Regions from separate parts of the Endozoicomonas sp. 8E genome, predicted to be linked through region 1. Evidence: predicted binding sites of a transcription regulator. Region 1 holds the regulator's gene; the other holds the start of a gene.

Region 1 (10,831 bases):
CTCACAAAAGTCAATGTCACACCGGAGAACGAACCTGTCCTGATTGCCAGAAGCCCTTGCCAAACGCTCATGCCCTGACGCTTCACAAAAGAAAAGATCACGCCGAAGAGCAAACCTGCCCTGAGTGCCAGAAGCCCTTACCTAACGCTAAAGCCCTTTGGGATCACAAAAGAAAAAATCACACCGGAAAGCAAACCTGCCCTGAGTGCCATAAGCTTCTGCCAAACGCTCAAGCCCTGGCAGTTCACAAAAGAAAAGAACACACCGGAGAGCAAATCTGTCCTGAGTGCCAGAAGCCCCTGCCAAACGCTCAAGACCTGGCGATTCACAAAAGAAAAGATCACACCGGAAAGCAAACCTGCCCTGAGTGCCAGAAGACCCTGCCAAACGCTCAAGCCCTGTCGGTTCACAAAAGTCAATATCACACCGGAGAACAAACCTGCCCCGATTGCCAGAAGCTCCTGCCAAACGCGAAAGCCCTGTCGGCTCACAAAAATCAATATCACACCGGAGGGCGAACTTGCCCTGAGTGCCGGAAGACCCTGGCAAGCGCTCAAGCCCTGACGGATCACAAAAGAAAAGATCACACCGGAGAGCAAATCTGCCCTCAGTGTCAGAAGCCCCTGCTAAACGCTCAAGCCCTGTCGGTTCACAAAAATCGATATCACACCGGAGAGCAAACCTGCCCAGAGTGCCAGACGACCCTGCCACACGCTCAAGCCCTGTCGAATCACAGAAGAAGAGATCACACCGGAGAGCAAACTTGCCCAGAGTGCCGGAAGACCCTGCCAAACGCGAAAGCCCTGTCGAATCACAGAAGGCAACATCGGAAACGAAAGTTTGATGATGTAAATTCAAGTGATTGATTTCTGCTTGTCACAGGCTCAGGAGGGAAAGGCTCGCCCCTGGCAGGCTGGTTGCGCTGGTATTTGTACACCCCTGAACAATGGGCCCATAAAACCAGTCAATCCACATACTATTTTGAATACCCCAAAAAAATTGAACAATTGGTCAAGGAATTGCAATACTCCCTCTGTATAACAAAAAAAGACGGCAGGAGTATGCATGAATAGCCAGACTCATAATCCCGAACTCATCCACCAATTAAACGACAAACCGCCATTATCTCGGGCTTTTTTCAGTGCCCTGCAACATATGATAGCCAGCTTTATGGGGGTTGTGACACCGACCCTGGTCATCGGTGGGGTGTTGGGTTTGGGAGAGCATATTCCTTACCTGATCAGTATGGCGCTCATTGCCTCAGGGATAGGTACCTTTATCCAGGCCAGACGGTTTGGTCCCCTGGGGTCTGGTCTGTTGAGTATTCAGGGAACCAGTTTTGCGTTTTTGAGTTCCCTGATTGCCGCCGGTTTTGTGGTTAAAAGCCGGGGAGGTAGCAGTGAAGAGATTATTGCACTGATGACAGGTCTTTGTTTTTTCGGGGCATTTATCGAGATTGTCCTGAGCCGCTTTTTCCATAAACTGCGCAAGATCATTACGCCAACCATTACCGGAATTGTTATTTCACTGATTGGTCTCAGCCTGATCAAGGTAGCTGTGACCGATATGGCCGGTGGCTTCAATGCGCCTGATTTTGGTGCACTGAGCAACCTTGCAGTGAGCATCACCGTGTTAGCGACTGTGATCTTTTTTAATCGCAGCTCTCGTCCCATGGTGCGTCTCTCAGCGATCTTCCTTGGCTTGCTGGTGGGCAGCCTGATAACACTTTATACCGGTAAAATGACTCTGCAGGGATTATCGGACTCGGTATTATTTACCCCTCCAGTGCCTTTTAAATACGGAATGACTTTCGATTGGGAGCTATTCATTCCAATTGCTCTCATTTATGTCATAACGACCATTGAATCTACCGGTGACCTCACTGCGACAGCAAAACTTTCGGGTGAACCAATTGAGGGTGATGAATACGTTGAGCGAATTCGTGGCGGAATTTTGGCTGATGGCGTGAACTCTCTGACCGCAGCCTGCCTGAACAGCTTTCCAACGACAACATTTAGCCAGAACAATGGTGTGATTCAAATGACCGGTGTCGCCAGTCGGTTTGTTGGCTATATCATTGCCGGATTGTTTTTAGTGATGGGACTTTTCCCGATACTCGGGGCCATCCTGATGCAGATTCCCAAGCCTGTGCTGGGTGGGGCTACATTGGTTATGTTTGGCACGGTGGCTGCCTCAGGTATTCGCATTCTGGCTTCAGGGTCGCTTGATCGTCGGCAGGTAATGATCATTGCTGTGTCCATCGGTATGGGGCTGGGCGTCACTATTGTGCCCGGGGTGCTGAGCCAGATGCCGGAATTGGTCAAAAACATTTTCAGCTCGGCAATTACCACCGGAGGTCTGACCGCTATTTTACTGACTCTGGTTTTGCCTGAAGATTCCGGGCCTGACTCCAGCGATCAGAGGAAAGTGGTGAAAAATATTAATGCGTCTTCGGGAGCCATCCAAGAAGAAACTACTTCCTGATTACTTCCGTCATACCCTACAACTCGTTCCCCGTCGTAAATCTCTGGAGCATGGGAACCAGAGATTTACGACAGCCTCTCAAGACACCAGCTTTCTGGCAGAAAGCTGGTGTGCAGCCATGATGGCCTCTTGATCAAGATGAAGCAGTGTTGCATCTTTAATCAGCCACTTTCCTGCACACATAACGGCAGCTGCTCTGTGGCCTCCACAAAGAACCAGTGCTGCCAGTGGGTCATGGCTGCCACTGAAACGCAACTCATTCAGGCTGAAAAGAGCAAGGTCGGCCTGCTTTCCTTCGGCCAGTTCTCCAATATCGCTCCTGCCAAGCACTCTGGCTGAACCTTTTGTTGCCCAGTACAAGGCATCGAGATGAGTGACTTCATCTGCGGCGTAACGCAGACGATTGATCAGCAAAGCCTGACGGACTTCCTGCATCATATTGGAGCCGTCGTTTGAAGCAGAGCCATCCACACCCAGCCCGACATGCGCGCCTGCAGACGCCAGTTCTTTAGTACGGCAGATGCCCGATGCCAGCAACATATTCGAGGTAGGGCAGTGACAGATGCCCAAGCCCGCCTGTCCCATTCTTTTGATTTCATCGTCATTGAAGTGAATGCCGTGGGCCAGCCAGACATCGTCAGCCAGCCAATCCACAGATTCCAGGTAATCCAGTGGCCGTAGACCGAACCGCTCGATGCAGAAGTTGTCTTCATCATGGGTTTCAGCCAGGTGAGTATGCAATCGAACATTGTGTTTACGGGCCAGTCTGGCGGTCTCTTTCATCAACTCTGTGCTGACTGAAAAAGGAGAGCAGGGTGCCAGGGCAATTTGAACCTTTGCCCCTTCTTCTGACTCATGATAACGATGAATCAGACGTTCGGAGTCGTCGAGTATCTCTGTTTCCGTTTGCACGGTTGTCTGGGGAGGAAGGCCGCCATCCTTCTCTCCAAGGCTCATGGAACCCCGAGTCAACATGACCCGGCTGCCAATACTGTCAGCGGCCTTCACCTGAATATCAATGGCTTCTGTGAGTGCTTCCGGGAAAAGGTAGTGATGATCTGCCACTGTTGTACAACCGGACTGCTGCAGTTCTGTCAGTCCCAGCTGAGTGGCGTTAAACAGCATTTCTGGCTTCAGTCTGGCCCAAAAAGGATAAAGCGTTTGCAGCCAGGGAAAGAGTTTTTTATTCAGTGCTGGAGGGAAGGCGCGGGTCAGGGTCTGATAAAGATGGTGGTGAGTATTGATCAAACCGGGAAGGAGAACCTGTCCGGAAGCGTCATAGCTTTGATCATAGGAGACTTTCGGAGACTGTCCCGAAGGAACCAGTTCTGTGATCTTGCCGGAGCTTTCATCAATCACCACGCCGTTACCGGCGTCCTGACTGTTTGCGGTGAAAGTGGCCAGGGGGTGTTTTATCCAGACTTTCATTATCTGCCTCTTGTTATGAGCAGGACGGTCTGGATAGAGCAATAAGCTGCCAATTACCATAGACCGCCGACACAGCAGTTTATGGCAGTGACTCGCGTGTTAATCTGCCCGTTTCATTTTATCTTGTGACTCTACAATATTTTTATCGTTTCTCAAACTTTCAGACCGCAGCCACGAAGGACAATGTCGCAGATAGTGTCAGCGGCTTTATCGTAGGTTGAGGCAGGCAGTTTCTTTTTGTTCATGATAAGGCAGATCTGCTTTTCATAGTCAGCGTAATGCTGAGTCGATCCCCAAATCATAAAAATCAGGTGCATGGGCTCTACCCGGGCCATTTTGCCCTCATCCATCCAATGCTGAAAAATCTCTGTTTTGTTTTTAAACCACTGCTGGGTAGAGTCCTTCATGGACGGAGACAGCTGCTGGCAGCCATGAATGATTTCACTGGCAAAAATTCGGCTGGCCGTGGGATATTTTCTGGAGACTTCTATCTTTGAACGGATATACCGCTCAAGTGACTCTGCAGGGTCATCTTTTGGGTGAAAGTTGTTCAGTTTGTCATTCCAGAGATTCAAAATGTTGGTAAGAACTTCGTCATAAATTTCCTGCTTGTTACTGAAGTAATACAAGACAGTCGGTTTTGGCAAATCGGCCAGGTCAGCTATACGCTGGATTGTGGCTCCCCCGAATCCATGCCGGGCAAATTCCTGTTCGGCAGCTTTCAAAATCAGCCGAACCCTCTCGGTTCTGATACGACCGGTCTTTTGGGGCATACGTTTTACGACAGCCATGCGCGGATCCTGATTTATAGTTTTCGATCATCCCTTGGGGATGATTTATACCATTGGCAGGAAGCATAGAAAAGAATCCGGTTGTGTCCATTAACGTCAGGCAGAAAGAAATTGAGGAAACCGTGACTGCTCCCCGCCCTGTCGAGGGTGTCGCAAAACTCTGGCTCCCATGCTCCAGAGGGTGTCGCAAAACTCTCTCCAACGTGCGAACGAATTGACTCCCGTCATTCCCGGCTTCATTCTCGTCATTCCCGACTTCATTCTCGTCATTCCCGACTTCATTCTCGTCATTCCCGCGAAGGCGGGAATCCTCACTGACTCACCACCAGAACCCTACTGCCCGGTGCCCCCCTGGCCTTGTCATCCCCGAGAAGGCAGAGATCCACCGTTGGCGCTGGATTCCCGCCTTCGCGGGAATGACGACCTCAGAGCATGGGAACGAGCTGTTGGAGTTTTGTGACACCCTCAATCGGGCGGGGGTATAAGGCGTGAAGGTCGGGCCGCGTAGATCGTGGCGCGCAGGCGCAGAGCCTCCCGCTTGCGTGTTTGTACATAGTTGGCTACATTCACCGTCGGTCTGTCTCAATAGAGACTCACGGTGACGAAAACCAAGCACTGTTAACAAAAAATTAAGGCAGAGCCAACTGCCCAACCGCCACTGAAGAACCAGATGAACTCATACCTGAGTGACCCGTTAAGGCAGCGGCAAATCAAACAAAAGACCAATAAATAACCGAGGGGCACCCGGTTACTGCTGATGGAGGCTTCTGCGTAAGTCCGGTCGTTATAGGCTGGTTGCAGCCTGTGAAGTCAGAAGCCTCGCCTGACAAGGCGGGGAGTGTCACGGTGAGCTGCCTTGTTTTCTCCCGGGGCAGTTCTGGGGAATTGGATTCGTGCAGCAGGAGTGAGGGTGCCTTTTATTGATTTTTCAGGCTTGCCCTGGAAGCCGAGACATTATTTGAAACAGCAGATTCCAGAGCCCTGGAGAGACTGGCTGCTGGACAGTGGTTCCCTGACTCAGCGTTTGAAACATGAGTTTGACGGCGACTTCAGGGTTCAGGTTATTCGTCATGGGACCTTTATGCCAACCTATTCGGAGCTGAAGTTTCTCAATAACTATGAACAGTCAAAGGCTACGTCCACATCTGCTGAGTTGGCAGGATCATTCAGAAGCAGACATTGCAGCAAAATGGCTTCTATCAGGGAGGTTCTGCTGATCTGTGGTGGCCGACCCAGGGTGTTTGCACGAAGTGTATTGCCTCACAGCAGCCTTATTGGTACGAACAGGGAGCTGCTGCAACTGGGCAGTAAACCTCTGGGGGAGTTTTTATTTAATCATCCCGGTATGCGTCGGGGGCCATTTGAGGTAGCGGAACTGCCGGCTCGTCAGTTTAATCCTCATCTGGTGGAAAAATACTCGGATGAAACAGCCTGGGGAAGGCGGTCGTTATTTTATTTGCACGAAAAGTCTATATCTGTTTGTGAAATCTTTTTGCCGGACCTGTCTGGACAGACAGAAAAGTTCTGAAGAGTCATGTCGAAGCATCCTGAACCTTAAAGCTCACCGATATTCTCAACAAGGATGATTGTTTGTTTGCTGAAGCACTCACCTCCGGAAATGTAGCGATTTCCGCAGTCAGTCTGGTCATCGCCTGATTGAGAACCGGCCCTGACCTGATAAACTGGCGATACCGGTCATGATTCAGGGCGATGAGCAATAAGAATCTCAGCGATGATAAGAAAGATGCAGATAAGCAGGTGACTGCTCTCCTACGTAGGACGTAGGAGCTTCCTGCTTCATAGGCTGCTGCTGGTTCATAACAACCAGACTTACACAGAAGCCTCCACAGGCAGAACCGGACAGCCCTTCCGGTTTAGACTTTAAATTCTGGGCTTTAAGTTACTGATAACCAGTTGGTTTTCGATAGCTGTCAGTAAAAGCCGAAGTAAAAATAGAACTGAAAAATAGTTCTGTCAAAAACTCAAACGGAGTCCTTATATCACCCCTCTAAAAGTAGGGAGGCTTACGGCGAAAATGCTAAATATTATGATGCAATTCAGAAAACCAATGGCGGTATCAGCAGTCACTGAAGTCGTTCTGCAACGATTTCCCCGTTTAAAAGATTTTTTACGGCTGGCCCGGCTGGACCGGCCTATTGGTATTTATCTGTTGTTCTGGCCTACTATGTGGGCACTCTGGGTGGCGGCAGAAGGTGTGCCGAGTCTGAAGAATCTGGTGATTTTTTCGGTCGGCGTGGTTTTGATGCGCAGTGCAGGCTGCGTTATTAATGACTTTGCAGACAGGAAAGTGGACGGCCATGTTAAGCGAACACAGCATCGACCGCTGGTAACGGGTAAAATTCAGGAAAAAGAAGCGCTGATTTATTTCTCCGGCATGGTGCTTTTGTCTTTCATTCTCGTACTCTTTACCAATACCCTTACCGTCCAGCTCTCTTTTGCCGGATTTTTGCTGGCCTTGGCTTACCCTTTTGCAAAAAGACACACTCATCTGCCCCAGGTGGTTTTGGGGGCTGCTTTTGGCTGGTCGATCCCCATGGCTTTTGCGGCTCAGAGTGGCGCCTTGGGAAACATCGCCTGGCTGATGTTTCTGGCCAATCTCTTCTGGACGGTGGCTTACGATACTCAATACGCCATGGTGGACCGTGACGATGATCTGAAAGTGGGGATCAAGTCCACAGCCATTCTATTTGGGGAGATGGATAACCTGATCGTAGGTTGCCTGCAGGTACTTACCCTGATGACACTGGCCATGGTAGGCCATCAACTGGAGTCAGGTGCTCTCTATTATCTTTCACTGTTGGCTGTTGCAGCCCTTTTCGTTTATCAGCAATGGTTAACCCATCGTCGTGAGCGTGACGCCTGCTTCAGGGCATTTCTTAATAACCACTGGGTCGGAGCCATTGTATTTGCGGGTCTCGTGTTGAGTTATCTTTGATCTTCAAACTTCAATCTGGCTTGAAGTTTGGTAAGTATTGCTACTTATGGCGGCTGCCGGGACAAATGGCGAAAAGCCTTATCCTGCAGACCCTGAGGGATCTTTTTATTTTTAAGCCGTGATATCAGCCTGGAGTGTGTCATCTGCCTGTAACATTTCAAAGGTGTAATGTCCGGTGTATAGTGCGGTTGATCAAAGTAGTGAGAAACAGCCCTGAGCGATCGGAAGGGTGTTGCCCGAAATATTACCCTCCCGGTAAGCCCCAATGAGCTGTAGCTGATAGACGCCAGAACGTCACCGCCGAAATCGAATCGACAGATAAGATAACAGGTAGAGATTAATGCCAGGAAAGACCATTCTGATCGTAGATGACGAAGCACCGATTCGCGAAATGGTGACCGTTGCTCTGGAAATGGCAGGTTATGACTGTCTTGAGGCAGCAGATGCCAAGGAAGCGCACTCTCTGATTGTGGATAACAAACCCGATCTGATCTTGCTGGACTGGATGTTACCAGATGTCTCCGGAATTGAGCTGGCCCGCCGTCTGAAGCGCAGTGAGCTGACGTCTGAAATACCCATCGTTATGTTGACGGCCAAAGGTGAAGAAGACCACAAAATCCAGGGGCTTGAAACCGGTGCCGATGACTATATCACCAAGCCTTTTTCTCCCCGTGAGCTGGCTGCCCGTTTAAAAGCGGTTCTTCGTCGTACAGGTGGCTTTGATAACCAGTCGCCCATTGTCATCAACGGGTTGGAACTGGACCCTGTCAGTCACAGAGTCTCCATCGATGGCTCACCTGCTGAAATAGGACCTACCGAGTACCGTTTGCTGCAGTTTTTCCTGACGCACCAGGAGCGCGCCTATACCCGTGGGCAGTTGCTGGATCAGGTCTGGGGTGGCAACGTTTATGTGGAAGAGCGAACCGTTGATGTACACATTCGACGCTTGCGTAAAGCCTTAGGTGATAACTATGAAGCCTTTGTGCAAACGGTTCGTGGTACTGGATATCGTTTCTCAACGAGGGTGTAAAACTTTTATGCTCAGCGCTCAGCAGTCATCTGGCCGGGAGTAATATGACAACAATTTCAAAAACTCATTTGCTGAGCCGCCTGATCGCTTACCTGATTGTCGGGTTTTCCCTGGGCTGGTTGTTTGGAGAGCCTTTTTTAGGGCTCTGTGTGGTTATGGGAGGTTATTTTGTCTGGAGCTTCCGTCAACTCTTCAAGCTGCTGGACTGGCTGAATGACCCCAGGGCCAGAAGCAAAGAGCCCCCGGAGAGCAAAGGGTTCTGGGGTGAAATTTTTGATGGCATCTATCGATTGCAGAAACAACACAGTCGTTCCCGGCAAAAGCTGGCCGGAGTGATTGAACGCGTTCAGGAATCAACCGCTGCGCTGAACGACGGTGTTGTGATGATAGATAATCAGAGCAACCTGGAATGGTGGAATCCTGCCGCTGGAATGTTGATGGGGTTTAAGACGCCTGACGATCAGGGGCAGTTGATTACCAACCTGCTACGTGATCCAAGGTTTGCTGACTACTTTGAGCAGGGTGGTTATCAAAAAGCCCTTGAGATCCCCTCTCCAATCAACCCGGACCATCAACTGCAATTTAATGTAACGGTTTATGGCAAAGGCAATCGTCTCATGACCGTCAGAGATGTCACGCGTTTGAATCAGCTGGAAGTCATGAGAAAAGATTTTGTTGCCAATGTATCTCATGAACTGAGAACACCACTGACGGTTGTGTCTGGATACCTCGAAACCATGCTGGACAGTCTGGGCCCGGATTCGGGTTTGCCTCCTGTTTGGGAAAAAGCACTGAACAGGATGCAGGAGCAGTCACTGAGAATGCAGAATCTGGTGGCAGATCTGTTGTTGCTGTCCAAGCTGGAGTCGGCTGAAGCTCAGGCAGACGAAAACGGGGTTCATGTTAAAACCATGCTCAGCAGCATTGTTGAAGACGGATGTGCACTCAGTGGTGAAAACCAGCATCAGATTTCTCTGGATTGTCCTGAAGATGTCTTTTTGGCAGGCAGCAGTAGTGAGTTGCGCAGTGCCTTCTCGAATCTGGTCTTTAATGCCGTGCGCTATACACCCCGGGGTGGAAAAATACATGTTCGTTGGTGGCAGGACAAGGAAGGCGGACATATGATGGTGGAAGACAATGGTGTCGGTATTGATCCAATGCATATTCCGAGGTTGACTGAGCGCTTTTACCGGATTGATAAAAGTCGTAGCCAGAATACCGGGGGAACGGGGCTTGGTTTGGCCATCGTCAAGCACGTCATGCTGAGACATGGAGGCAAACTCACGATCAGCAGTCACCCGGGAAAAGGCAGCCGCTTTGTTTGCCACTTTCCGGAAAAATGCCTCGAGTTGGAACATTCATGAAAAACACTCATGAAAAAAGCAGAACAGGACCGGTGGCACCTTTTCTGCTTTTTGGCCTGGCATCAAAAAATGAATAATCTTTTCATGGTCTCATCTTCGAATAGTCTGTTTTACAGCCTGATCCTGACTATCTTTACTCTGAAACGCTGATTTCCGGCAGTTGGCAGGGTGGTGTATTTCAATCATCCTGCGAACACCGGGTTTGCGTATTTGTATTTTCTTTACTAGTTTATATCTGTCTCTTGAGCACCTGTCGCGGGGTACACTACCAAGCGTTCAACAGGGTGGTCTCGCCCTGAGCACCCTGTAATGGAATCCCCAGCTGGTTACTTCGAGTCAGTGGGGGAGGTTTTCAAAGAATTGTACTTTGATCCATTGGTGTTTGTACTCAAGAAGCTGCGGGCTGGGCATGAACCCGAAATTCTGGCAAATGTAGACTTACTCTTCGCCAACAACGCAGTCCAGGCGTTTTTTGCCGGTGCGGTCCAGGTAGCTCTGGAAGTCACGCGGCAGACGGCCTGTGGTAGAGCCGTCCCATTGGACGGTGTTGCCGGCTTCTGTCTGGTACTCAAAAGTAAACCTCTGGACATTACGACGACGTTTTGTAGATGCTACTTCCAAGTGGTCCAGGTCTTCCATTGAAATGCCGCGTTCAGCCATGATTTGCTTAACGGCTTCAATATTTTCCAGTTTGGCTTGACGCTCTTCATCAATTTTATTGCGGGCTTCAACTTTCTCCTGCAGTACATCCTGCATTCTGGAGATGATACGCTCAAGA
Region 2 (10,831 bases), 2.9 Mb from region 1:
CGGCGATCAGATCGAATAACGGAGTTGAGAAAAGTCTATGAAATTCAGTGAACAATGGTTACGTCAGTGGGTTGCCCTGGAAGCGGACACTCAGGAGCTGGTAGATAAGATCACCATGGCTGGTCTGGAAGTGGACGACGTTGATCCGGTAGCGGGTGAGTTTTCCGGTGTGGTTGTGGGTGAAATTGTTGCCTGTGAACAACATCCGGATGCTGACAAATTGCGTGTCACCCGTGTCAGTACAGGATCGGAAGAGTTTCAGGTGGTTTGTGGTGCGCCTAATGCCCGTGTTGGTATTCGTGTGCCTTTTGCAACAGTCGGTTCCGTTCTGCCGGGCAATTTCAAAATCAAGAAAGCCAAACTGCGCGGTGTTGAATCTTTCGGCATGCTGTGTGCGGAAGAAGAGTTGGGCATGGCTGAATCTTCAGACGGCCTGATGGAGCTGCCAGCGGGTGCTACTGTAGGTCAGGATATCCGGGAGTACCTGAACCTTGATGACAGGATTATTGATGTTGACCTGACGCCAAACCGAGGTGACTGTTTAAGCATTGCGGGCCTGGCTCGCGAAGTCAGTGCGAACTTCCTGGCTGATGTCAGCGAAGTTCAGGTTGATCCGGTAGCTACGGCGATTGACGACACTTTTAAGGTGGCTGTTGAATCCAAAGAAGGCGCCCCACGATTCCTGACCCGGGTCCTGAAAGATGTTGATGTCACGCAACCTACCCCTCTGTGGATGGTTGAGCGCCTGCGTCGTTCCGGTATTCGTTCCATTGATCCCGTTGTCGATGTGACCGCTTATGTCATGCTGGAACTGGGTCAGCCTATGCACGGTTATGATCTGGATACCCTGAAGGGTTCCCTGATTGTTCGCATGGCTCACGAGCAGGAGAAGCTGGTTCTGCTGGACGGACAGGAAGTTACCATGAATACCGGGACTCTGGTCATTGCCGATGAGCAGCAGGCTCTGGGTATTGCCGGTGTGATGGGCGGAGAAGGCTCCGGTGTCTCACAAACTACCCGTAACGTCCTGCTGGAAGCGGCTTTCTTTGATCCCATTACCATTGCCGGTAAAGCCCGTTCCTACGGACTGCACACCGACGCTTCCCACCGCTTTGAGCGTGGTGTGGACTTCCGGTTGCAGCGTAAGGCCATTGAGAGAGCAACCGCCCTGATTCTGGAAATCTGCGGTGGTCAGCCCGGTCCTGTTGCCGAGGCAGTGAGCGAAGACAACCTGCCTGAACTGAGCACGGTGAAGCTGAGAGCTGAAAAAGTGGCTTCTTTGCTGGGCATTACCATCGAGAATGACCTGATTGAAGCTCTGCTGACACGACTGGGTCTGGAGATGAGTTCTATTGCCGAAGGTGAGTGGACCGTTTCAGTTCCAAGCTGGCGTTTTGACATCTCCATAGAAGAAGATCTGGTGGAAGAGCTGGGTCGTATTTACGGCTATGAGCGACTGCCAGAAACCATCCCAACGGCCCTGCTGAAGCTCAAACAGGTGGATGAAAACAGAGTTAAAGAATCAGACATTCGTCGTATTCTGGTCGGTCGTGGCTATCAGGAAGCGGTCTCCTTCAGCTTTATTGATCCGAAACTGCATCAGCTGTTTGATCCCGGCCGTGAGCCTGTCGCCCTGGCGAACCCCATCGCCAGCGATCTTTCTGTCATGCGAACATCCTTGCTGCCGGGCTTGGTTAAAACGGTCAGCTACAACCTGAATCGTCAGCAGAGCCGTGTTCGTCTGTTCGAAACCGGTCAGACGTTTGTTCGTGAAGGCGACACTCTGAGGCAGGAAAACCAGATTGCTGCCGTGATTACAGGCAGTCGCTACCCTGAAAGCTGGGCGATCAAAGCGGAGCCCGTTGACTTCTTCGACCTGAAAGGGGATGTGGAAGCTCTGCTGGAGCTGGGTGGTGCCGGAGGAGCGTTCCGTTTCGAAAAAAGCAGCCCGGAGGCGGGTAAGAGTCATGATGCCATGCACCCTGGTCAGTGTGCAGCGCTGGTCCGTGATGACAAGGTGATTGGTCACATAGGTGCTTTGCATCCAAACCTGGCGAAAGCGTTGGGCCTGAATAGTGCAGTAATCATGTTTGAAGCCAGCCTTGAGGCGGTGAGTCAGGGTAAAGTGACAGAGTTCACACCATTGTCCAGATTCCCTGAAGTCCGTCGTGATCTGGCCTTGCTTGTCAGGCAAGAAGTGGCTGCTGACAGTCTTAACCGGGTTATTCGGGAAGAAGCCTCTGAACTGTTGAAAGGTGTTCGTGTTTTTGATGTTTATGCCGGAAAAGGCATTGCGGAAGGTCATAAGAGTCTTGCTTTGGGCTTGACCTTGCAGCACGCTTCCCGCACTCTAAAAGACGAAGAAGTTAATCACTTGATTGACAGCATTGTAAGTCGGCTGGGATCGGAATTTGGTGCCAGTCTCCGAAGCTAATCAGCCAATGCGAGCGCCCTGTATCGGGCCTGTTTTCTGAGCAGGCTCGACAGTTCGCTGGCCTGGTTATAAGAGAGCGGAAGTTATCCATGGGAGCTCTGACGAAAGCTGATATAGCCGAGCGTCTGCACGAAGAACTCGGTTTGAACAAGCGCGAAGCCAAGGATATGGTCGAGCAGTTTTTCGAACAGATCCGTCAGGCATTAGAGAATAATGAACAGGTCAAGTTATCCGGCTTCGGTAATTTTGAACTGCGAGACAAAAGTCAGCGGCCCGGCCGAAACCCCAAAACCGGCGAAGAGGTTCCTATCTCTCCTCGCAGGGTGGTGACTTTCAAGCCTGGTCAGAAACTCAGGTCACGAGTCGAGGCTTATGCAGGAAACAGAGCTCAGGAAGAGTGATCTCCCTGTTATTCCCGGCAAGCGTTACTTCACCATCGGTGAGGTCAGCGACTTGTGTCAGGTCAAATCCCATGTCCTGCGATACTGGGAACAGGAGTTTTCGCAGCTAAAACCGGTCAGGCGCGGGAACCGTCGTTACTACCGGCGACAGGATGTGCTGCTTATCCGGCAAATTCGCAGTTTGCTCTACGACAAGCGTTTTACCATTGACGGCGCCCGAAATCATCTCAAGGGCGAAGTGCAGAAGCTGGACGCTTCCCAGTACAAACAACTGATCCGGCAAACCATTGCTGAGCTGGAGGATGTTGTCGATGCGCTGGATGGGATTCCTTCCAAGTAAGAATATGCAGATAAAAAAATACCGGCGGATGCCGGTATAATTTACCTTCGGGAAGGGGTAGGCGGGGGGCCGTTTTGCGTGCGGTTATTGACGATTCTATCAATAAGCAGGCCTATCTGACTCCAGTTTTTATCCGCTTTCAAGGTCTCGGTGTATTTAGAAATCTCATCGAACTGTTCCTGATCCTGATTCTGATGTGCCTGACGCAAGACATGGGTAAGTTCAGTGGTCAGCTTATTTTTATCGAATGTTTGTATTGTCATTCCATACCCGCCGGCAGTAATTTTATCCAGCAATTCATCGGCATCTTTAGGGCCATTGTATTTGGTTCTCTCCGCTGCTACCGGTGGTAAGTCTGGAGCCTTTTCAACAGAAGTTTTTGTTTTGTCTGCAAAGTTGGTATTGACGTAAGTGTCATCCCTATTGGCTCTTCTGAGTCTGGCAGCATCTCGCGCTTCCCTATTGATGACGGCATAATCTTCTGAGCCGTACTTCAGTCCGTTATCTTTGGGCTCCGGGGCTTTTTGAGGGGTAGCAGGTGTCGCAACAGTCAGACCCGCTTCTTTCAATAAGGGATTAAACAAGGGTGTGAACTGTCCGTGAACCGCTGTGACGGTATTGAACTGCCCTGCTGTTTGAACAAATCTGTTTCTGACCTTGCGGGCGGTGTTGATGGTTTGAGTGAAATCCTTTGGAACTTCTCCCGTCTTTTGGTACTGACGCAGGCTGTTATCAATCGTTACGAAGGTTCCTGTTCTACCGACACCCGCGTTGCAGTTGACGACGGTGGGGTTGTCTGACCTGCTGGCAACGGAGGGGTGCTGACGTAACTTTTCAACCAGTACCGACAGTTTTGCCAATCGTTCCGGGTTGCCGGCAGAATGGTCTTCCCAGCTTTTATCGTACACCCTGAACTGTGTTTCCCCATTAATGGAGAATTGTTTGACGGTAACGTTACCCTTATCAAAAGAGTATTGTCCATCCAGTCTCACCTTCACGCCATCGTAGTTTTTTTCTTCGCCGATTGTCTTCGGGCCTACTTCGATAGAACGCTGATTTTCTTTTTTATGGGAAATTTTCGGATCCTGGAGTTCTGTGGAGTTAACAAGAGAAACTGAAACGGCAGGGCGATGATGAGCCAGCATTTTAATGAAGTTGGTTTCTGTTTTTTCAATCGGTCCCTGACTGGCGATAAAGCTGCCACCAGGCAGGTCGACTTTTGCCGCATGATAGGGAGCTCCCGGTGCGAATGCTTTGCCTGCATCGCTCTGATGGATGTCTTTGTATTTTGGGATTGCCTGATCTCTGAAAGCAAGGTCGTTATGGATTTCACCTCGTATATCTGGATTTTGAATATTTTTGAATTGCTCATTAATTACACGGTCATCAGGCCTTTTGGGGTACTCCTGATCCAGCTTAAGTGAGACTCCCTGGAAAGTGCCAAATTCAAGTTGGGAGCCATTGCCTGAGTCATAGACACCCTGCAAGGACGGAGTCAGTTCCTTAAGTTCAAGGGATCGGGAGTCAGGGGCTTCCTGAAGACCAACTTGACGATCAATCTCTGCAAGCATCGCCGCTGCAAGTTTGGGGACATGGGCATAGTGTCCGGCAAATTGGTCTTTGAGGCCCTGCACATTGTCACCAAATTTTTTCAGCCCCTCAGTGACTTTTCTTTCAGCATAAATTTCTCGTACTTCTTGCATGACCGTATCATAACCAGGGCCCTCCTTTCGGCTCAGCTGCTTCATCAATGGCTTGATATCCTCAGTAGAGAGCTGTTGGACGGCTTCCGAGAACTTGTTGAGTGAGAAACCGGATTTATCCTCAAACTTGCCATGCTCCAGGTTTTTAATGATTTCCGGAGCTGTCAGGTCTTTAGCCGGTTGGATTTCAGGACTGCTGTTTCTGACTGCAAGCGGTGTATTAGCAGGTTTCGAATGGGTTGTGGGTTGCTCATTCATCTGGTTGGGAAGCTTGGGCAGTGGGCGGGCGGTTCTTTCTGAAAGTGGTGTTGAGGGCAGTTTTGATGGGTTCGCTGTAATGTCAGCGCGATGTTCATGCAACTTGCCATGGAAGTGGTCATAGACGGGTTTAACCAGACCATGAACACCGAGAACTTCCCGTGCAACTCTCAAACCCCAGACTTTCGAAGCACTGCAATTGTAGAGTTTGCCGTTGACCTTGACTGTCTTGGTAATTGAATTCTGTGGATCAGCGCCCGCTGTTTGAGGATGGCTTATTGAAGAAGCCCCGTTATTGTTAATTGTATTGCCCACAACCTCTCTCCTGAGAATCTTCCCTGATTCTTGCAGTATAAAAGGCTATGTGACTTTTTCCACAGAGTCAGGTCAAGCGGGACTGACAGGCGTTTATCGTTAACAGGTGTCATGTTTTTGTCATAATTTGCCGATAGACTCACCGAAAAATTAGAAGTGTGCTCTGAAATTTACTCATGACAATAACAAAAACATTCTGGTCTCTGCTGTTTTATTCATTCTTATCCCTTCTTTCTTTTGGTGCTCAGGCTCAAGAAGAATTATTGTTCTCGATTCATGGCTCGAATACTGTAGGTGCCAGATTAGGGCCATCATTAGCTGAGTCCTATCTGAAGTATCTGGGGGCAGAAGGAGTAGGCGTTTTCCCGACCGGTCTGGATAATGAGGTCAAAGTGACTGGCTTTTTACCCGCTAAGGAGCAATTAGTCAGCATCTTTATTGCTGCTCATGGTTCATCCAGTGGTTTTAAAGCCCTGGCCAGCGGGGAAGGGCAGATTGCCGCCGCATCACGACCGATAAAGACCAGGGAACAGGCCATGTTGTCTGACATGGGTGATTTCAGCAGTCGGGAAGCAGAGTATGTTGTTGGCATAGACGGTCTGGCGATTATTGTGAATCCGGGTAACACCATTAACAAGCTGGATATCAAAGATATTGCCCGTCTTTTTTCTGGTGAAGTGAAGAACTGGGAAGAATTGGGAGGGGCAGATCTGCCGGTTTCGCTGTTTGCCCGCGATGATCGTTCGGGAACCTGGGATACTTTCAAAAACCTCGTGTTGGCCAAAAAATACCAGCTAGACCCTACTGCCAGGCGTTTTGAGTCCAATACCGATGTCTCTGACAAAGTGGCCTCGACTCCGGGGGGCATTGGTTTTGTCAGCCTGAATACCATTGGTCGAGCCAGGCCGTTGATGGTTTCTGAAGGCACTGACAGAGCATTGAAGCCCGAGCTGCTGCACGTTTCGACGGAAGATTATGTTCTGAGTCGCCGTCTTTATATGTATCTGCCAGAAAAGGACGCTGATCCTGATGCTCTCGACTTTCTCCGTTTTGCAACCAGCGATCAGGCACAGCCTGTGGTAGCTTCTGTTGGTTATGTTCATCAGGCGGTTGAGCTGATGAGCCCTGATGTGCACTCTGCACCAGAGGATTATCAGCGGATTGTTGATCGGTTTGACCGTGCTTCTGTTAATTTCCGCTTTGCCCAGGGGCGTGCCCAGCTGGATAACAAGGCTATCAATGATATTGAAAGGCTGGCGCGTTTCATTGATCGACAGCCAGGAGAGGTTCTGTTAATCGGTTTTGCAGATCAGAGGGTGCAATCGAGAAATTCAGATCTTTTGGCTAAGCTCAGGGCTGATGTGGTCAGAAGAGCCCTGGTCAAGGCTGGAGTTCCACGGAAGAAAATCCAGTACCGGGGTTATGGTCAGTACATGGCATTGTCTTCTGCAGACAGTCTGGCCAGCAAAATAAGAAACCGCCGGGTGGAAGTCTGGGTCAAAGCAGAAAGCGAACCCAATCAAGTGGCGGCGTCCTTTTGATTTCACCGATAAATTTCTTTAGGGCAGTGCAATAGTATGAAGCACTGTTCACTTTCTTCTTGAGCCGTGCAGACTATTTTACCGGCGCCTGCTCGGTAGGGCCTTGTGGACTGATTTTAATTTCTTGGCTGTCGGCTTGCCGCCGGCCTCCTCTGGAGAGTTAAACAGCAGATAAAGTTCCATCAACACCTCAGGTATCTGGCTGCACATATCTTCAGTCAGCTTTTCGTCTTCCAGAATAGCTTCAAACTCAGGCTCATCGTCAAACAGTCCGGAGCCGAGCATAACCGGGAGCAGCAATTCACTGACTTCCTGTTCATTTTCCTGAAACCACTGTTCTTCCGTCATGAAATGAGCCTGAAGAAAACCACAGCACCAGTCCATCAGGTCTTCATCATCCGGATCGGTAAATTCTTCACAGGAAAGCTCAAAGCCCTCTTCTTCATTAAACTGTCGATCGATTTCTCGTGACAACTGATCAAGAGCCTGCTCCAGCAGGGCTGAATCTTCTCCAGAGAGTGTTACCCGAGTTCCAAACAGAATCTCATTACGCTCATCAGTCTTCAATTCGAACGGGATGATGGTCATTGCGGTGTAGAAGCCATGGATGGCGTGGAAGGTGAAGCCTTCCTCATCCGCATACCTGTTTAGCAGCGGCTCCAGAGTAGAACAGATGTCCTGCATTTGAAGAAAATCCGGTGTGAACTGAAGTTGGTCAGTTTACAGTAGTTTTCTGAAAGATTCCTGTCTATTCTCGGTCAGGTCCTCAGTTTGATGGTATACTAATCTGTCTTTTCTTATTTAATTAATCATCGTCGTTTAAATGTGCACTGGACTGTAATGACTGATCCTGCTCTGAATGTTCTGCAAAATACTTTCGGGTTCGAATCTTTCCGTGGCTTCCAGGGAGAGGTCATCAGGGAGGTCACAGAAGGGCGTGATGCGCTGGTCCTTATGCCTACCGGCGGTGGTAAGTCACTTTGCTATCAGGTACCGGCTCTGGTTATGGCGGGTACTGCTATCGTTGTGTCCCCTCTGATTGCTCTGATGGAAGATCAGATCCGTAATCTCAAGCAGATAGGTATCCGGGCCGAAAGCCTGAATTCGGGCATTTCCATGGAAGAGCAGTACCGAATAGAGCAGGAGCTGTTCACCGGGCATATTGATCTGCTCTATGTTGCTCCCGAACGTCTGATGACTGAAATGATGCTAAGGAAGCTGGATCGGATACGGATTTCCCTGTTTGCCATTGACGAGGCTCACTGTGTGTCTCAATGGGGGCATGATTTCAGGCCTGAATATCTGCAGCTCTCGGTATTGAAAACACGTTTTCCAACGGTTCCCAGAATCGCCCTGACCGCCACAGCAGACAAGCGAACCCGTCAGGAAATTATCGAACGTATGGGTCTGGCGCAGGCCAAGGTGTTTGTTGACAGCTTTAACCGCGCCAATATTTTTTATCGCATCAGTCAGAAGAAACAGGGTAAGCAGCAATTGTTCAGGTTTCTGGAAAAAGAGCACCCTGACGATTCAGGCATAGTCTACTGTCTTTCCAGAAAGCGGGTGGAGGATACTGCTGCCTGGCTGAATGCCCAGGGCCGAAAAGCACTGCCTTATCATGGGGGAATGACGGCCCACGATCGCAAGAACAATCAGCATCGTTTTCTCAACGAAGACGGCATGATCATTGTTGCCACTCTGGCATTCGGAATGGGAATTGACAAGCCTGATGTTCGTTTTGTTGCTCATCTGGATCTGCCAAGAAGCATCGAAGCTTATTATCAGGAAACCGGTCGAGCCGGTCGTGATGGGCTCCCTGCTACTGCCTGGATGGTTTATGGTCTCCAGGACGTCATGCTGCTGAGACAGATTCAGTCGAATTCTACTGCAGCGCCTGAAATTCAGCGAATCGAGCAGCAGAAGTTGGAGGCCATGTTGTCTCTTTGTGAAGTAACGGGTTGTCGCCGCCAAGTGTTGCTGGAATATTTTGATGAACCCCTGAAAGAGAAGTGTGGCAACTGTGACCTTTGTCTGGAGCCGGTGACGACCTGGGATGGTACTGAAGCCGCCAGAAAAGCACTCTCCTGTGTTTACCGGACAGGGCAGATGTTTGGTGTCTCTCATCTGGTCGACGTTCTGCTTGGCAAAGAAACGGCCAAGGTCAGCCAATTTGGTCACCGACAGATAAGCACTTTTGGTATAGGTAGTGAATACAAACAGAGCGAGTGGCGTTCAATATTCCGGCAGTTGGTGTCCAGAGGGTTTATAAATGTTGATGTAGAAGGGCATGGTGCGCTCAAACTGAATGAAAAATGCCGCCCTTTGCTCAAAGGCAGTGAGCGATTATTACTTCGTCAGGACCGCTTCGAATACGCCTCTGAGAGAGCCGCACGAAAAACCCGGAGTGTGGATCAGGGCAGAGTCATTATTGATGACCATGATCGTCCATTATGGGAAGCCATGAGAGCCCGTCGTAAAGAGCTGGCAGAAGAGCAGGGTGTCCCTGCTTATGTCATTTTTAATGACAAAACACTCTATGAAATGCTAAATGTTAAACCCGCCAGTCTGGAGGCTCTGTCTCATATTTCAGGGGTGGGTGAATACAAGCTGGAAAAGTATGGGCAGACTTTCGTTGAGTTGATATCCGGGTTTGTTGCTTCGACTGCTTGATTTGAGTATTTGCTCCTATGCTGGAGTATGGGGGCCAGCGGAATCACGCTATTAGTCATTTTTTTAGCTTTAGCAGGTTCTTATATGTCTCATACGATTCGCTTCCCGTGTCACAGAGAAATCACAGTGAATAATCCAGATTTACTGGACGAAGTTTGTGAAAACGAAGTGACCTTTCGCTTTGTCGGTTTACATAACGACCCAATTCCAGAGAACTATCAGCTATTTACCAGTGAATTTGATTTTGATCACAGCGCGACTTTGCTGGGTGATGGCTTTCAGATGTTGGCGCAAACTTCCGGGACGTTCGACAGACCGGTTGATATTGGCCGATGCCCGGATAACGGCAGTAGTTATCGGATTTATGGAGAGCAACAGGGAAAGCGATACTACAACTACCTGATTGTAGAAGATTCAGCGGAGTACACCCTGTTTGGCTTTACCCGCTGTCATCGCTATGCGGGCTACTTCGAAATAGCCAGAGATGAGAGAAGTATCTTGATCTCAGCCTGTATCGATGGGGAAGGAACTTCTCCTCAGGACCCTGACAGCAAAGAGTTCGAATCTGTTGCTGTGCTACGTGGAGGTTCTTTATCTCAACTATATCAACAATACGCAGAGTTGATCGCACAGCATCACCCCGCAAGGGCGGGCGTCAGGCAACCAGCACCCATCGGTTGGTGTTCCTGGTATGCCTATTATGCCGATGTTACTGAAGACAATATTCGCCAGAACCTGGACGTAATGGAGGGAGATCTTGATAGTCTGGAGTGGGTGCTGTTGGATGATGGTTATCAGGCATTTATGGGCGACTGGTTGTCTCCTTCGGATAAATTTTCCGGAGGAGTGAGAGAATTAATAGCGGATATCAGGCGCAAAGGAAAAAAGTCGGCGATTTGGCTTGCTCCTTTTATTGCTCAGCCTGAGTCAGAACTGTTTAAACAGAATCCATCGTGGTTTGTTCGCCATCATAACGGTGATCTCCTCAAGGCCGAAGATGTGACCTACGGAGGTTGGCGTTGTACCCCTTGGTATGTATTGGATACATCCAACCCCGAAGTTCAGGCTCATTTAACTCACATAGTCAAAACCATGCGAGAAGAGTGGGGTGTTGAGCTGTTTAAACTCGATGCCAATTATTGGGGAACGCTCAAAGGAAAACGTTATCA

What was found. The regulator PhoB, encoded in region 1, activates phosphate uptake and scavenging genes when phosphate is short. The targets are predictions, from matches to a motif close to TGTCATANNNNTGTCANA.
Region 2: P6910_RS08750 (phosphate ABC transporter substrate-binding/OmpA family protein) is a predicted target of PhoB. The motif match lies at 5,559-5,576, and genes of this name have one in related genera.

The regions. Positions count from the first base shown of each region.
Region 1 is NZ_CP120717.1:7,069,934-7,080,764, reverse strand. It holds gene P6910_RS25335 (C2H2-type zinc finger protein) at 1-866, shown strand, start outside; gene P6910_RS25330 (nucleobase:cation symporter-2 family protein) at 1,066-2,484, shown strand; gene P6910_RS25325 (8-oxoguanine deaminase) at 2,563-3,912, opposite strand; gene P6910_RS25320 (TetR/AcrR family transcriptional regulator) at 4,065-4,703, opposite strand; gene P6910_RS25315 (hypothetical protein) at 4,885-5,163, shown strand; gene P6910_RS25310 (chorismate--pyruvate lyase family protein) at 5,614-6,231, shown strand; gene ubiA (4-hydroxybenzoate octaprenyltransferase) at 6,772-7,659, shown strand; gene phoB (phosphate regulon transcriptional regulator PhoB) at 8,000-8,689, shown strand; gene phoR (phosphate regulon sensor histidine kinase PhoR) at 8,734-10,053, shown strand; gene P6910_RS25290 (H-NS family nucleoid-associated regulatory protein) at 10,492-10,831, opposite strand, start outside.
Region 2 is NZ_CP120717.1:2,591,411-2,602,241, forward strand. It holds gene pheT (phenylalanine--tRNA ligase subunit beta) at 38-2,434, shown strand; gene ihfA (integration host factor subunit alpha) at 2,524-2,835, shown strand; gene P6910_RS08740 (MerR family transcriptional regulator) at 2,807-3,175, shown strand; gene P6910_RS08745 (tyrosine-protein phosphatase) at 3,217-5,451, opposite strand; gene P6910_RS08750 (phosphate ABC transporter substrate-binding/OmpA family protein) at 5,628-6,992, shown strand; gene P6910_RS08755 (YecA family protein) at 7,071-7,676, opposite strand; gene recQ (DNA helicase RecQ) at 7,833-9,662, shown strand; gene P6910_RS08765 (glycoside hydrolase family 36 protein) at 9,789-10,831, shown strand, end outside.